One region of the Cupriavidus sp. 05N38 genome, then DNA from elsewhere that is predicted to be linked to it. Evidence: predicted binding sites of a transcription regulator. Region 1 holds the regulator's gene; each other region holds the start of a gene.

Region 1 (4,910 bases):
CATCAGCGCGAGGAAACGCGCGCGCTTGATGGCCGTATCGAGCTGACGCTGATAGTGAGCCTTGGTACCGGTCAGGCGGGCCGGCGTGATCTTGCCGTTGTCGCCGATGAAATCCTTCAGGGTGTCCAGATCCTTGTAGTCGATCTGTTCCACGCCAGCCACGGTGAAGCGGCAGAAGCGCTTGCGCTTGAACAGCGGGTTCTGCTGTTGGAAGCGCTTCTTGTTCTTGTTGTCACGTTTGACGAATGCCATGATTCAATCCTTTTCGAATGCTTTACATCCAGTGATGTGAAAGACGAGAGCCTTGCTGTTGCGGTGCTTGCGAGCGAGGAATCCTTCGCAGTCGAGCATCGCGCCGAGCGGGGTACGCTCGAGCCGTTGCCCAACCTGGCCGATTCCCATGGCGGCGATGGCAAATTCCACCTGCCTGGGCGTTTGCGCCTCGACGGTCTGGCCCGCGTACTGCAAGATGCAGTTGACGACGGGGACGCCTGCCGGGGTGTAGCGCAAGGCATCGCGTTCGGCGAGGGTTGCGCAGAGCCTTAACTGGTTCAACGCTGCCTCCCTTCCCGATGCCTGTACCCATGCCCGCCCGCGCCGCCGCGACGCCTCACGTACTCAGCGTCTGCGGCAACCGCAACGGTCCGCACTTACGCGGCCGGGGCTTCGCTGGTCTGTTGCGCGGCCTTGCGGGCTTCTTCGCGCTGCACTTCCTTCATCATCGGGGACGGTGCGGTTTCGGCCTTCTTGGTCTGAACGATGAGGTGGCGCAGCACCGCGTCGTTGAACTTGAACGCGTGTTCGAGTTCAGCCAGGGTTTCCTTGCCGCATTCGATGTTCAGGCAAACGTAGTGAGCCTTGGCCAGCTTCTGGATCATGTAGGCCATCTGACGGCGGCCCCAGTCTTCCASGCGGTGGATCTGGCCTTCCTGCGACGTGACCAGCGTCTTGTAACGCTCGATCATGGCCGGAACTTGTTCACTCTGGTCCGGATGGACGATAAATACGATTTCGTAATGACGCATTGACGCTCCTTTTGGATAAGCCACCCGGGCGCCATGTCCGGTGCGGCAAGGTTGGATAGCCTTAAAGTATAGCGCGCTTTCGCCTTACTCGGCAAGTCGCTTCAACTCCCCGCGAACAGCGCCTGCAGCGCGACCGGATCGGACGCCAGCGCGGGAGTCCCCGCCAGGGCAAACAGCAGGAGCACGCGTGCCTTATAAGGATTCAGGTTGCCGGCCGCAACGAAAACACCGGACGCCGGCCGCGGCGCCACCGGAATCGCCACATGACCCGCACCGGTGCGCGAACTGCGCACGACCGCCACGCCGGCCGCGGCCGCCTCGGCCAATGCCTCGGCCAGCGACTGGTGGATCGAGCCGTTGCCCGCGGCCGCCACGACAAGACCGTTCACGCCCGCCCCGACCAGCGCGTCGACGACCACCCGGCCCGGCTCCGCATAGCTGGCGAGAATCTCCACCTTGGGCCAGGCCTGCGGCATCGGCATGGCCGCGGCCGGCAACCGCGCCGGGGCGCGCGTGAAGCCCACGAAGTCATCCTGCACATAACCGACCGGCCCGCCCGCTGGCGAAGCGAAGGCGTTCACTGCCGACGTGTGCGCCTTCACAACGTCGCGCGCGGCGTGGATCTCCTGGTTGATGACCAGCAGCACGCCCTTCCCCACCGCCTGCGCGTGGCTGGCCACACGCACGGCGTCGAGCAGGTTCAGCGGCCCGTCGGCCGACAACGAGGTCGAAGGCCGCATGGCCGCGGTCAGCACGATGGGCAGCCCGACGGGACAAGCGAGGTGCAACACCATCGCCGTCTCTTCGAGCGTGTCGGTGCCGTGCGTCACGACAATGCCGGCAACGTCGGGTTGCGCGGACCAGAAGCGGATGCGCTCGACCAGCCTCGACCAGAGCGCGAACGACATGTCCTTGCTATCTACCTGGGCGACCTGCTCGGCCTCGATGCGGGCCACACTGCCGAGCGCCGGCACCGCGCCAAGCAAGGACGCCACCGGCACCGTGGCCGCCTGGTATTTGGCGCTACTGGCCGGATTGGAGGAGGAACCTGCGATGGTGCCGCCGGTGGCGAGCACGACGACGCGACGCAATAGGGACATGGCGGGGGACGTGTTGGAATCCGGATTCAAAAGACACGAAATCAGCGATTTGCGTGCCGCGGATTGTAACTCGCTTACCGCCCCACACTTGCGACCAGCACAACCCGCCTGGCGTGCGACAAAGCGCCTGTCGATGAGCAGCCTCCCAAAATTCCGCTTGCACTTCACTCGATACTGTATAAAATCACAGCATACTGTTTAAACATACAGTGCTTTCACATACGGCGACCATGGCGACCCTGACACCGCGACAGCAGCAGATTTTCGACCTGATTCGCAGCACCCTCCAGCACACCGGCTTCCCGCCCACCCGTGCCGAGATCGCCGCCAAGTTCGGCTTCTCCTCGCCCAACGCCGCAGAAGAACATCTGCGCGCCCTGGCACGAAAAGGCGTGATCGAACTCACGCCTGGCGCGTCGCGCGGCATTCGCCTCAAGGTATGGCGCAGCGACTCGGAACTGCCCGACCAGTTCTCCCTCCCCATGGCCGGCGTGATGCAACTGACGCTGCCGCTGGTCGGGCGTGTCGCCGCAGGTAGCCCAATCCTTGCGGCCGAGCATATCGACCGCCAGTATCAGGTCGATGCCTCGGTATTCGAAGTCCAGCCCGACTACCTCCTTCGCGTCCGCGGCCTGAGCATGCGCGACGCCGGCATCCTCGACGGCGACCTACTCGCCGTCAAACGCGCCAGCGAAGCCGCCAACGGCAAGATCGTCGTAGCCCGCCTCGGCGACGACGTCACTGTCAAACGCCTCAACCGACGGGGCGACACCATCGAACTGATCGCAGAGAACCCCGACTTCGCCAGCATCATCGTTGAGCCCGGCCGCGAAGAGTTCTCGCTCGAAGGCATTGCCGTCGGCCTGATTCGTACCGGCGCCTTCTGACGATTCAACAAGTGCGGCTGGAGCGGGCCTGCCCCGCATCAAGCTGCACCCGTTTGTYCCAACGCCACCCGCGCCGCGGGTGCCGCCAACTGTTGTTGCAAATTACCAGGTGTAGCCATGCTGCCAGCCAACCGCTTCTCCGCCCGCCGCCCCGTCAAGCCCGTCCCGTTCCGCCAGTCCAAGGGCGTGCGTATCTATCAGGGCGCGCAACGCCGCACCATGGTCGGCAGCATGGCAGCCATCTGCCGCATGCTCGAACTGGAAGATCTCCCCAAGCTCTCCGCGTGAAATCGCGTTGCGTATCCCTCGATTCAACGGCGCCCTGGCATCACGAAAAAATTTGAGCGAAGTACTAGCCATCCGCGAATGAAGTTTGTATAATCTTGTTTTTCGTCGATCAGCACTCAGCTGAAAGACTACGACGGTGGCTGTAGCTCAGTTGGTAGAGTCCAGGATTGTGATTCCTGTCGTCGTGGGTTCGAGTCCCATCAGCCACCCCAGAATTGCATTGCAAAAACAGCGAGCTGCGAAGCTCGCTGTTTTTGTTTGTGGGTCTGTTATTTGTCTCAGGCCCGATCGCAAGCCGATTCCGGCGCCCTCTCCCCTCCCCATTTCGTCTACGCACTCGCGTTATTTGCCTGGCTCAACGAGGCAATAGCGGTATTCTGACGACGCCGTATGCTCCATGCGCGCGGCAAATGCGCGACGTATCTGCTTTCTCGCTACCCACCCGGGAGATCTGGATATGGCTGGCTCGAGCCTGCTTCTGCTGATCGACGACATCACTACCATGCTTGACGACGTGGCGGCCTTGAGCAAATTGGCCGCCAAGAAGACCGCGGGCGTGCTCGGCGACGATCTCGCCCTCAATGCCCAGCAGGTCAGCGGTGTCAACGCTGAACGCGAGTTGCCGGTGGTTTGGGCTGTTGCGAAGGGATCCCTGCGCAACAAGGCCATCTTGGTACCATCCGCGCTGGCCATCAGTGCCGTCATCCCGTGGGCGATCGTGCCGCTGCTGATGGCCGGCGGCGCCTTCCTCTGCTACGAGGGTTTCGAAAAGATTGCGCACGGCTTCATGCATCAGGACGGGCAGGAGACAGCAGCAAGCCCGGCGCCGGAGACGGCGGACCCCACCGCTCTCGAAAGGTCGAAGATCCGCGGCGCAGTGCGTACGGATTTCATCTTGTCGGCTGAAATCATCGTCATTTCCCTCGGCACCGTTTCGAGCGCCGCGTTCGGGACGCAGGTTGCCGTGTTGACGGCGATTGCCCTGATCATGACGGTAGGTGTCTATGGCCTGGTGGCCGGCATCGTCAAACTGGACGACGCCGGACTCTATCTGCACCAGCGCTCATCGGCCGCGGCGCGCGCTGCGGGCCGCGGCATCCTGCGCATGGCGCCCTGGCTGATGCGGGCGCTCTCGGTGGCGGGTACCGTGGCGATGTTCCTGGTTGGCGGCGGGATCCTGGTCCACGGATTCCCCGGCGCGCATCATTTGACGGATCTCGTGACCGGCGTTCTGGCGGATGTACCAAGCGTGGGAAGCAGCCTGGAAATGCTCGGACCGCTGCTGCTCAACGCGGTAGCCGGCATGCTGGCCGGTGCGCTGGTCACTGCCACGGTTGCCGTGGCCAGGTTCGGGATGCGGATGTTTCGGCCCTCCTCCGACTGATCACTCCGAGCCGCGGACCGGTCGCTGCGGATCGGTCACTACGAATCGGCCGCCCAAAAAGCAAAACCCCCCAGTACGTGCGTACTGAGGGGTTTCAAGGGAGAGCCTGGCGATTACCTACTTTCACACGGGTAATCCGCACTATCATCGGCGTGGAGTCGTTTCACGGTCCTGTTCGGGATGGGAAGGGGTGGTTCCAACTCGCTATGGTCACCAGGCATAAACG
Region 2 (4,910 bases), on a different contig from region 1:
GGCGCGCGGTGTTCGGCTTCGTGCGCGAGCGCGTGCCCTTCCTGGCGATGGACCGCTACATGACCGACGACATCGAAGCCATCGCCGCGACGCTGCGCGCGGGTGCGCTGGTCGAAGTGGTGCGCGCGGCGGGCGCCGCGGTGCACTGAGGCGCGGCGACTCAGCGACTCAGCGCCACATATCGCGCATCTTGCTGCCGAGGTCCAGCTTCGGCAGCGGCGCCTTGGCCGGCGCGTCCGGCACGGGCGGCGGCGGTGGCCACGCCCGGCTGTGGAACAGCGGCATCACGCGGTTGGGCAGGAAGCGCGTGCGCGAGGCATAGACGTGGCGGTCGCCGTAGCCGGGCTGCTGGTGCACATAGAAGCGCTGCGGCACCACGATGTCGAGGTGGTCGCGCGCGCGCGTCATCGCCACGTAGAGCAGGCGGCGTTCTTCCTCGATCTCCTCGGTGGTGCCGGTGGCCAGGTCCGACGGCAGGCAGCCGTCCACGGCGTTGAGCACATAGACGGCCTTCCATTCCTGGCCCTTGGCCGAGTGGATGGTGGAGAGGATCAGGTAGTCCTCGTCGCGCAGCGGCACGCCGGATTCGTCGCTGGAGGCGTCGGGCGGGTCGAGCGTGAGTTCGGTCAGGAAACGCTCGCGCGAGGCGTAGGTGGCGGCGATGCGTTCGAGCTGCTGCAGGTCGGCGGCGCGCGCGTGGGCGTCGTCGTGCATGCGCTCCAGGTGCGGCTGGTACCAGGCCACCACCTGCTCGAAGGCCGATGGCCACGGCGCGGCCGGCGCCATCAGGCTGCGCGCCAGCGCGACGAACTGCGGCCAGGCCTCGGCCGCCGCCGGGGGCGCCTCGAACGATTCGAGCGCGAATAGCGGCCCGGTTGCGACATCGATGGCGTCGAGCACGCGCGCGGCGGTCTTGGGGCCCACGCCCGGCATCAGCTGCAGGACGCGGAAACCCGCCATGCGGTCGCGCGGATTCTCCATCCAGCGCACCACCGCCAGCACATCCTTGACGTGGGTCGATTCCAGGAATTTCAGGCCGCCGAATTTCACGAAGGGAATATTGCGGCGGACCAGCTCGATCTCCAGCTGCGCGCTGTGGTCGGCGGCGCGGAACAGCACGGCCTGCGCGATCAGCGCCAGCCCGGCTTCGCGCCGCGCCAGGATCTGCTCGGCGACGTAGCGGGCCTGGTCGGCCTCGTCGTTGACCACCACGATGTCCGGCTTTTCGGCCGAGCCGCGGTCTGACCACAGGTCCTTGGTGAAGCGCTCGGCCGCCAGGCCGATCACCGCGTTGGCGGCAGCCAGGATGGGCTGCGTGGAGCGGTAGTTCTGCGACAGCGTGACCATGTCCGCCGCCGGCGAGAACTGCGTGGGGAAATCGAGGATATTACGCACCGTGGCGCCGCGGAAGGCGTAGATGGACTGGGCATCGTCGCCCACCACGGTGAGGCCGCGGCCGTCGGGCTTGAGCGCCAGCAGGATGGTGGCCTGCAGCGCGTTGGTGTCCTGGTATTCGTCGACCAGCACGTGATCGAAGCGCGCGCCCATGTCCTGCGCCAGCGCCGGTTCGCCCAGCGCCTGGGCCCAGTAGAGCAGCAGGTCGTCGTAGTCCAGCACGTGCTGCTTCTGCTTGGCCTCCACGTAGCCGGCGAACAGGCCGCGCAATGCATCCGCCCACATGGCGTAGCGCGGAAACCATTGCTTGAGCACGTCGTCGAGCGGGGCCTGCGTATTGACCGCGCGCGAGTAGATCGCCAGGCAGGTCTCCTTGCGCGGGAAGCGCGAGGCCTGGGCCGACAGGCCGAGATCGTGCCGTACCATGTTCATCAGGTCGGCGGCGTCGCCGCGGTCGCTGATGGTGAAGCTGGGCGACAGGCCGAGCGTCTCGGCGTACTCGCGCAGCAGGCGCGCGCCGATGGCGTGGAAGGTGCCGGACCAGTGCAGCGCGGCGCGCCCCGCGCCGGATGCCCGGTTGCCGAGCGCCTGGTCGACGATGCGCTCGACGCGCCGCCCCATCTCGGCGGCGGCGCGCCGCGAGAACGTCAGCAGCAGGATGCGGCGCGGATCGGCGCCGCCCAGCACCAGGTGCGCCACGCGGTGCGCCAGGGTATTGGTCTTGCCCGACCCGGCGCCGGCGATGACCAGCAGCGGCGCGGCCGCCTCGTGCGTCACGGCGGCGCGCTGCTCGGGGTTCAGGCTGGCGAGATAGGCGGGCGTGGCCTGGGCAGGCGGCACGGCGGAAAGTGCGTCGCCGGGCGCGGAATCCAGCAAGGCAGGGGAAGAATCGAGTAACACGGCAGGGGCCTCAGGAATGCGGGCGCGCGCATGTGCGCTGCCGTGCATGGGCGGGGGAAAGCTGCCGGTAACTGTATATCTATACAGGCCAGGCGTGCAAGCCGGGGCGTTGCGTGCCTGGCCTTGCCATCGGGTATGTGGCTGGAAAGGCTTGCGGAAAAGGTGGCTCTGGCTCTGGCGCTGGCCGGGCGGTCCCGGTCAGGCGGCCTTGGCCAGGGCGCCGTCGAGCAGCTTGTGCAGCGCGTCCCACTCGGGCTCGCCCACGTAGCGCTTGAGGATATGGCCGTCCTTGTCGATCACGAAGGTGGTCGGCGTCAGCTGCACTTCGCCGAACGCCTTGGCCGCCGCGCCGTCGGAGTCCATCGCCACCTTGAACGGCAGCTTGCGGGTCTGCGCATAGTTCATCACGTACATCGGCGGGTCGTAGCTCATCGCCACGGCCACGAACTCCAGGCCCTTGTCCTTGAACTTGTCGTAGGTGCGGACCATTTCCGGCATCTCCTTGACGCAGGTGACGCAGCTGGTGGCCCAGAAGTTGACCAGGTAGACCTTGCCCTTGAGATCGGCGGTACTCACCTTTTCACCGGACAGCAGGGTGAAGGTGGCCGGCGGCGCCGCGTTGGCCGGCGCGATGGCGCGATAGCCGAACCAGCCGAGCACGGCGGCCAGCAGCACGCCCGCGATGACGGGCCAGAGCTTGCGCTGGGAGGAAGGCGAGGGGGAAGCCGAGGTCGTCATGATGCGTGCCGACAGGTCAGAGACAAGCTCTCATTCTACTGCCCCCGCCGATGCGCTGCCGGAGGCAATTCCGGCGCCGCCAAGGGTGCGGCGATTGGCCGCAGGAATCCGCGCGGCCTGGCCCGGACCGCGGCTCACCGCGGCGTCGCTGCCAGGGCAGAGCGGGCCTGGTCCAGCGCCTGTTCCAGGTAGGCGCCGTAGAAGTCAGGCTGCAGGCCGCGCAGCGGCGTGGCCAGCGAGCGGCCGCGTGCATCGAGGAAGAGGACCGTAGGCGCCACCGCCACATTGCGGCTGCGTGCCCATTCGCGCGCGGTGGTCATGGTGCCGTCCGCGTTGCGCAGGGGCGCATTCGAGGTCATGTCGATTTCCCGCGCGACGATCTCGCCGCTGGCGGCTTGCGGGCCGAGATAGTTGCGGCGCACGGTCTCGCAGTAGACGCAGTCGGGCAGGGTGACCAGCACGACCAGCGGCTCGCCCCTGCTGGCGGCCGCCGCGGCCTGGGCGGCGAGGTCCGTGGCAGGCGGCAGGTGCGTGGAGGCGGCCATCGCCGCGGTGCCGATGGCGAGCAGGACTGCGCCGAGCATCGCGGCGCGCGCGGCCAGCCGCGCACGCGTGCTTGGCGATGGCGGCGCCGGTGGCAAGGTTTGCAAAGAGCGTGGCATGGGGTGGGCAATGAATGCGCGCTGGCGCGCGGGTTCCCCGATAATAGCGGCTTCTGCCCGAACCCGAGGCGCCGTGCCGGCATGCCTTGGGGTGCGGGACCGCACATTCCCGGGCAGGGTTCGCAGGACCGCTGCCAGGCTTTCAGCCCCCCCGACTGCCGCGATGCCACACGCCTGGTTTTCCCGTTTTTCGTCACCCTCGCTCGCCGGGCTTGTTGCGATCGCGGCCATCTGTGCGCTGGCTGCCTGCTCGCCGCGCTATGACTGGCGCACCATCCAGTCCAACGAAGGGGCTTATGCCGCGCTCTATCCGGGCAAGCCGAGCGGCGCCGCGCGCGAGGTGTCGATTGCCGGGCGCAAGCTGCCGATGACGATGGAGGCGGCGCGGGTCGACGAGACCCTGTTCGCCGTGGGCGTGGTGACCTTGCCGGCCGACGATGCCGCCATGCGGCAGGCTGCGCTGGCATCGATGCAGGCCGGGCTGCTCGGCAATCTCGGGCCGCATCCGGCCGATGCGGTCAAGACCCGCCAGGTGACGGTGATGTCCGCCGCCACGCCGGCGGTGGCGCTGGAGGGCGTGGAGGTGCAGGTGGCGGCAGTGTCGCCGCAGGACAAGTCGGCGCGCAGGCTGACGGCAAGGCTGGTGGCCTCGGGCGTGCATGTCTACCAGGCGGTGGTGCTGGAGGCGGGCGACGCGGCGCGCGACCAGCGCCAGGCCGAGCAGGTCGACCAGTTCCTCACCAGCTTCCATCCGTTCTGAGCTGCGCCGGGCCGGTGGTGCCCCATGCCGCGCGCCGGGCCGATGAGATAACGTTTGCAAGCGCCCGTGCGGGCGCGATTCTGGATTCTATTCAAGGAGTGATGTCATGCGTCTYGAAGTCTGGCTGGCCTATTTCGCAGCTTGTTGGGTGATTGCCGTGTCTCCGGGTTCGGGGGCCGTGCTGTCGATGAGCCATGGCCTGTCCTACGGGCTGCGCAAGACCACCACCACCATCTTCGGCCTGCAGACCGGACTGGTGATCATCCTGCTGGTGGCGGGCGGCGGGCTGGGCGCGCTGCTGCTTGCCTCCGAACACGCCTTTGTCGTGGTCAAGACGGTCGGCGCGCTATATCTGGTCTACCTGGGCGTGCAGCAGTGGCGCGCGCGCGTGGAAGACGGCCCGGCCGCCGCGGACCAGGGCGACGAAGCCGGCGCGCCGCGCGTGGCCGCCCTGA
Region 3 (4,910 bases), on a different contig from region 1:
ATCTTTCGGGTGGACAGCCGGAACGCGCTTGCGGACACGGGACAGTCACCGAAGTTCAATGGATTGTGGGAGGCGAAACTTACTGAGTTCTGACAATTTCCGCCGAGTTCGCCACTAAACGCTCGGGGTATACGCTAGCGAAATGCGGGGTGCGGGATTGTTGCGGCGCGACGTCCGGGGTCCGGGTTGGGCGCGGGAGGGTTCATCGCGACGCGGCGCAGGCGCCTTCTTGCTATGCAGCATCCTCCCGCCGCGCGTCCATCCCGGGCCGGGCGGCGGCTTCGTCCTCGCCGGCTTCGTCGTCAGCCAGGTTCATGCGCCAGGCGTAGAGGGCTGCCATCAGTACGTAGATGATCAGCGCACCCTGCGCGCCTACCCAGAACGAGAAGGGCCAGCCGAAGAAGTCGAAACGCAGCTCGCGCGCGAACCAGCTGACCACGAAGGTGACCACGAACCAGATTGCCAGCAGCGCGGCGATCCAGCGCAGGTTGCGGCGCCACGCGTGCCGCGCGGCCGAACCGGGCTGGCCTGCCGCGGCGCGCGGGCCGGGCGGGCGGGCGGCGCCGCTCATGCCGTATCTCCGGCGACGGGCCGGCGCAGCGTGATGCGGAAGCAGGCGCCGGCCAGGCGCGGCTCGGACTGGTAGACGTTGTCGACGATGCTGACATCGCCGCCGTGCTGCTGCACGATCTCGCGCACGATGGCCAGGCCCAGGCCGCTGCCCTGGGTCTGCGTGCCCAGCACGCGGTAGAAGCGCTCCATCACGCGCTCGCGCTCGGCCACCGGGATGCCCGGGCCGGTGTCCTCCACCTCGAGGTAGGCGAACGGTTCGAAGGCGTCCGCCCTTGCGCGCACGGTGGCGTGGCCGCCCGCGGGGGTGTAGCGGATCGCGTTGTCGATCAGGTTGTTCAGCATTTCAGTGAGCATCAGGCGGTTGCCCTGCACCATGACGGGATGATCGTCGGCGTCGACGCCGAGATCGATGCTGCGGGCCCAGGCCTGCGGCAGCCAGTCCTTGACCACCTCGCGCGCCAGCGCGCCCAGGTCCAGCGGCGCCATGCTGCCGGCACCGGCCAGGTTCTCCGTGCGCGCCAGCGACAGCAGCTGCGTCACCAGGTGGGCCGTGCGTTCCGAGCTGCCGGCGATCTGCGCCAGCGACTTGCGCAATTCCTCGGGCGACTGTTCGCGCTGCGCCAGTTCGGCCTGCATGCGCAGCCCGGCCAGCGGGGTCTTCATCTGGTGCGCGGCATCGGCGATAAAGCGCTTCTGTGTCTGCACCGACATGTCCAGGCGCGCCAGCAGGTCGTTGAAGGACGCCACCAGCGGCGTGATCTCCTGCGGCGCGGCGTGCTCGTCGATGGGGCTGGTATCGCCGGGATTGCGCGCGCGGATGCGTTGCTGGATCGCGGTCAGCGGCGCCAGCCCGCGCGTCAGGCCGAACCACACCAGCACCACCGCGAGCGGCAGGATCACGAACTGCGGCAGGATCACGCCCTTGATGATCTCGTTGGCCAGGCGCGCGCGCTTGTCCAGGGTCTCGCCCACCTGCACCAGCACCGGCTGCGTGTCGCCGCCGTGCTTGAGATCGACATAGGTGTAGGCGACGCGCACGTCGTTGCCGGCCACCCGGTCGTCGCGCAGCGACACCAGCCCGGCGTGGCCGCGGTCGTCCTCGCTGGGCAGCGGCAGGTCGTTGTCGCCGGCCACGAACTCGCCGTGCGTGCCGACTACCTGGTAGTAGATGTTGTCGCTCTCGTCGGCACGCAGGATCTCGCGCGCGGACAGCGGCAGCTGCAGCGTGACGCGCCCGTTGACCTCGCGCACCTGCTGCGAGAGCACGATGGCGCTGGCTTCCAGCGAGCGGTCGAACGGGCCGTTGGCGATGGATTTGGCCACCAGGTAGGTCACCGCGATGCTCATCGGCCAGAGCAGCAGCAGCGGGGCCAGCATCCAGTCCAGGATCTCGCCGAACAGCGAGCGCGGGGACGGATGGCCGGCGCTGTCCTCAAGGTGCGGCAGGGCTTCGGCCAGCGCTTCGTCGGCGACGCCGGCATCCGGCGAGGCGGATCCGTCCGGGGACGATGCGGGCGGCGCGGGCCGTGCGGCCCGCGCGCGCCGCCGGGGCAGTCGCAGCAGGCTCATGAGACGGGAGTAGGGTGGTCCGGAGTGGCCGGAGTGGCGTAACCAGGGTAAGCAGGGGAAGGCAAGGCGCGGATGGTGTCTCCTAGCCGTGGACCGCGGCAGCCTGGAATTTCTCCAGGCAATAGCCCAGGCCGCGAACCGTGGCGATGCGGATGCCGCCCACCTCGATCTTCTTGCGCAGCCGGTGCACGTAGACTTCGATGGCGTTGTTGCTGACCTCCTCGCCCCATTCGCACAGGTGGTCCACCAGTTGCTCCTTCGATACCAGCCGCCCGGTGCGGGTCAGCAGGATTTCCAGCAGCCCCACCTCGCGCGCGGAAAGGTCCAGCATCTGTTCGTTCAGGTAGGCGATGCGGCCGACCTGGTCGAAGGCGAGCGGCCCGTGCCGCGTCAGCGTGGCACCGCCGCCGGACCCGCGCCGCACCAGCGCGCGCACGCGTGCCTCCAGCTCGGACAGGGCAAAGGGCTTGGCCATGTAGTCGTCGGCGCCCAGGTCCAGTCCCTTGACGCGCTCGTCCACGCCGTCGGCCGCGGTCAGGATCAGCACCGGCACCATGGCGCCGCGCGCGCGCAGGCGCTTGAGCACTTCCAGGCCGGGCATGCGCGGCAGGCCGAGGTCGAGGATCAGCAGGTCGAAGGTCTGGGTGGACAGCGCCGAATCGGCCTCCACCCCGCTGGCGACATGATCTACGGCATAGCCGGAGTGGCGCAGGGAGCGCGTGAGGCCGTCGGCCAGCACATCGTCATCTTCGGCGATCAGAATACGCATGGTTGTCTCCACCCAGGCTCGGCTTTGGCGCACCTTTTGTGACCCGTCGTTGCCAGGTGACGCGGGTGGGGCTTGCCAAGCATACTGTTTTTTTATACAGTACCCGCTTGTTCCGGTCGCGCTTTGCGCGGGCCGGCATTTACCGGATTACTAGCCGCCTCTTTTACGCGCAAGTCGCGTGGCGAGTTGCGCGGCGCGGGGCGGGCGCAAGCCCGCAAAAGCAGGCAGCGCGCCACATGCGGCCTATTTATACACCATTGATGGAAGGACGACCATGGATGACGGCAAGAAGGCGAGTGCTGGCGTGAACGCCGAAAAGCAGAAGGCGCTGGCGGCCGCGCTGGCCCAGATCGAGAAGCAGTTCGGCAAGGGCTCGATCATGAAACTGGGCGAAGCCGACATCGATCAGGATATCCAGGTCGTGTCCACCGGCTCGCTGGGCCTGGACATCGCGCTGGGCGTCGGCGGCCTGCCGCGCGGCCGCGTGGTGGAAATCTACGGTCCGGAATCCTCGGGCAAGACCACGCTGACGCTGCAGGTGGTGGCCGAGATGCAGAAGCTGGGCGGCACCTGCGCCTTTATCGACGCCGAGCACGCACTCGACGTCAACTATGCCGGCAAGCTGGGCGTGTCCGTGGGTGATCTGCTGATCTCCCAGCCCGACACCGGCGAGCAGGCGCTGGAAATCACCGACGCGCTGGTGCGCTCCGGCTCGGTCGACCTGATCGTCATCGACTCGGTGGCGGCACTGGTGCCCAAGGCCGAAATCGAAGGCGAGATGGGCGATTCGCTGCCCGGCCTGCAGGCCCGCCTGATGAGCCAGGCGCTGCGCAAGCTGACCGGCACCATCAAGCGCACCAACTGCCTGGTGATCTTCATCAACCAGATCCGCATGAAGATCGGTGTGATGTTCGGTTCGCCCGAAACCACCACCGGCGGTAACGCGCTGAAGTTCTACGCGTCGGTCCGCCTCGATATCCGCCGCATCGGCTCGATCAAGAAGGGCGACGACGTGATCGGCAACGAAACCAAGGTCAAGGTGGTCAAGAACAAGGTCTCGCCGCCGTTCCGCGAGGCGTTCTTCGACATCCTCTATGGCCAGGGCATCTCGCGCCAGGGCGAAATCATCGATCTCGGCGTGGATGCCAAGGTCGTCGAGAAGTCGGGCGCCTGGTACAGCTACAAGGGCGAGAAGATCGGCCAGGGCAAGGACAATGCGCGCGAATACCTGCGCGAGAATCCCGATATCGCCGACGAGATCGAGAACAAGGTGCGCGAATCGCTGGGCGTGGTGCTGATGAACGGCACGCCTGCCGCCGCGGTCACTGCCGCCGAGGCCTGAGCGCAGCCGGCCGGGGCAATCCCGGCCGCGATCCGAGCCTGACCGGGGCGGCACGTGCGACAGCGCGCGCCGCCCCGGTGTCATTTGGTGTGCATTCGCGACGTCTTTCTTCATGGCCACCCGTCCCCCTCTCTCCCTCAAGGCCCGCGCGGTCGGCTACCTGTCGCGCCGCGAGCACAGCCGCACGGAGCTGGCTCGCAAGCTGGCCCCGCACGCGGAGTCCCCGGAAGCCCTGGAGCAATTGCTGGACGCGCTCGAGCGCGAGAACTGGCTGTCCAATGCGCGCTTCGTCGACAGCCTGGTGCACCGCCGCGCCAGCCGCTACGGTGCCGCCCGCGTCATGCAGGAGGCTCGCACCCACCAGCTCGGCAGCGATCAGCTGGCCGACCTGCAGGAGCGCCTGCGCGATTCCGAGCTGGAGCGGGGCCGCGCGGTCTGGCAGAAGCGCTTCGGCGCCCCGCCGGCCACGCCGGAAGAGCGGGCAAGGCAGATCCGCTTCCTGGTGGCCCGCGGTTTCTCCCGCTCGGTGGTCAGCCGCATCATCAAGGGCGCGGACGAGTGGCTGGACGGCGGCGACTGAGGTGGGCCGCCGCGGGTCGTGGCGTGTCCCTGCGCGACGTGACGCACCCGCAATATCATGCACCGGCACGGGGCGCA

What was found. The regulator LexA, encoded in region 1, represses DNA repair genes until DNA is damaged. The targets are predictions, from matches to a motif close to ACTGTATNNNNATACAGT.
Region 2: a site for LexA is predicted at 2,366-2,383, ahead of AC1DK4_RS03870 (ATP-dependent helicase). Genes of this name have one in related genera too.
Region 3: a site for LexA is predicted at 2,995-3,012, ahead of recA (recombinase RecA). Genes of this name have one in related genera too.

The regions. Positions count from the first base shown of each region.
Region 1 is NZ_JBFTNF010000113.1:2-4,911, reverse strand. It holds gene rpsR (30S ribosomal protein S18) at 1-252, opposite strand, end outside; gene priB (primosomal replication protein N) at 256-555, opposite strand; gene rpsF (30S ribosomal protein S6) at 651-1,025, opposite strand; gene AC1DK4_RS39080 (asparaginase) at 1,127-2,125, opposite strand; gene lexA (transcriptional repressor LexA) at 2,356-3,012, shown strand; gene AC1DK4_RS39070 (hypothetical protein) at 3,130-3,300, shown strand; tRNA gene AC1DK4_RS39065 (tRNA-His) at 3,437-3,512, shown strand; gene AC1DK4_RS39060 (DUF808 domain-containing protein) at 3,758-4,684, shown strand; rRNA gene rrf (5S ribosomal RNA) at 4,789-4,902, opposite strand.
Region 2 is NZ_JBFTNF010000003.1:157,689-162,598, reverse strand. It holds gene cmdF (tyrosine 2,3-aminomutase) at 1-149, shown strand, start outside; gene AC1DK4_RS03870 (ATP-dependent helicase) at 169-2,343, opposite strand; gene AC1DK4_RS03865 (TlpA disulfide reductase family protein) at 2,494-3,033, opposite strand; gene AC1DK4_RS03860 (thioredoxin fold domain-containing protein) at 3,168-3,617, opposite strand; gene AC1DK4_RS03855 (hypothetical protein) at 3,859-4,455, shown strand; gene AC1DK4_RS03850 (LysE family transporter) at 4,562-4,910, shown strand, end outside.
Region 3 is NZ_JBFTNF010000036.1:9,471-14,380, forward strand. It holds gene AC1DK4_RS24440 (DUF4212 domain-containing protein) at 233-571, opposite strand; gene AC1DK4_RS24445 (sensor histidine kinase) at 568-2,142, opposite strand; gene AC1DK4_RS24450 (response regulator) at 2,225-2,911, opposite strand; gene recA (recombinase RecA) at 3,186-4,253, shown strand; gene recX (recombination regulator RecX) at 4,366-4,833, shown strand.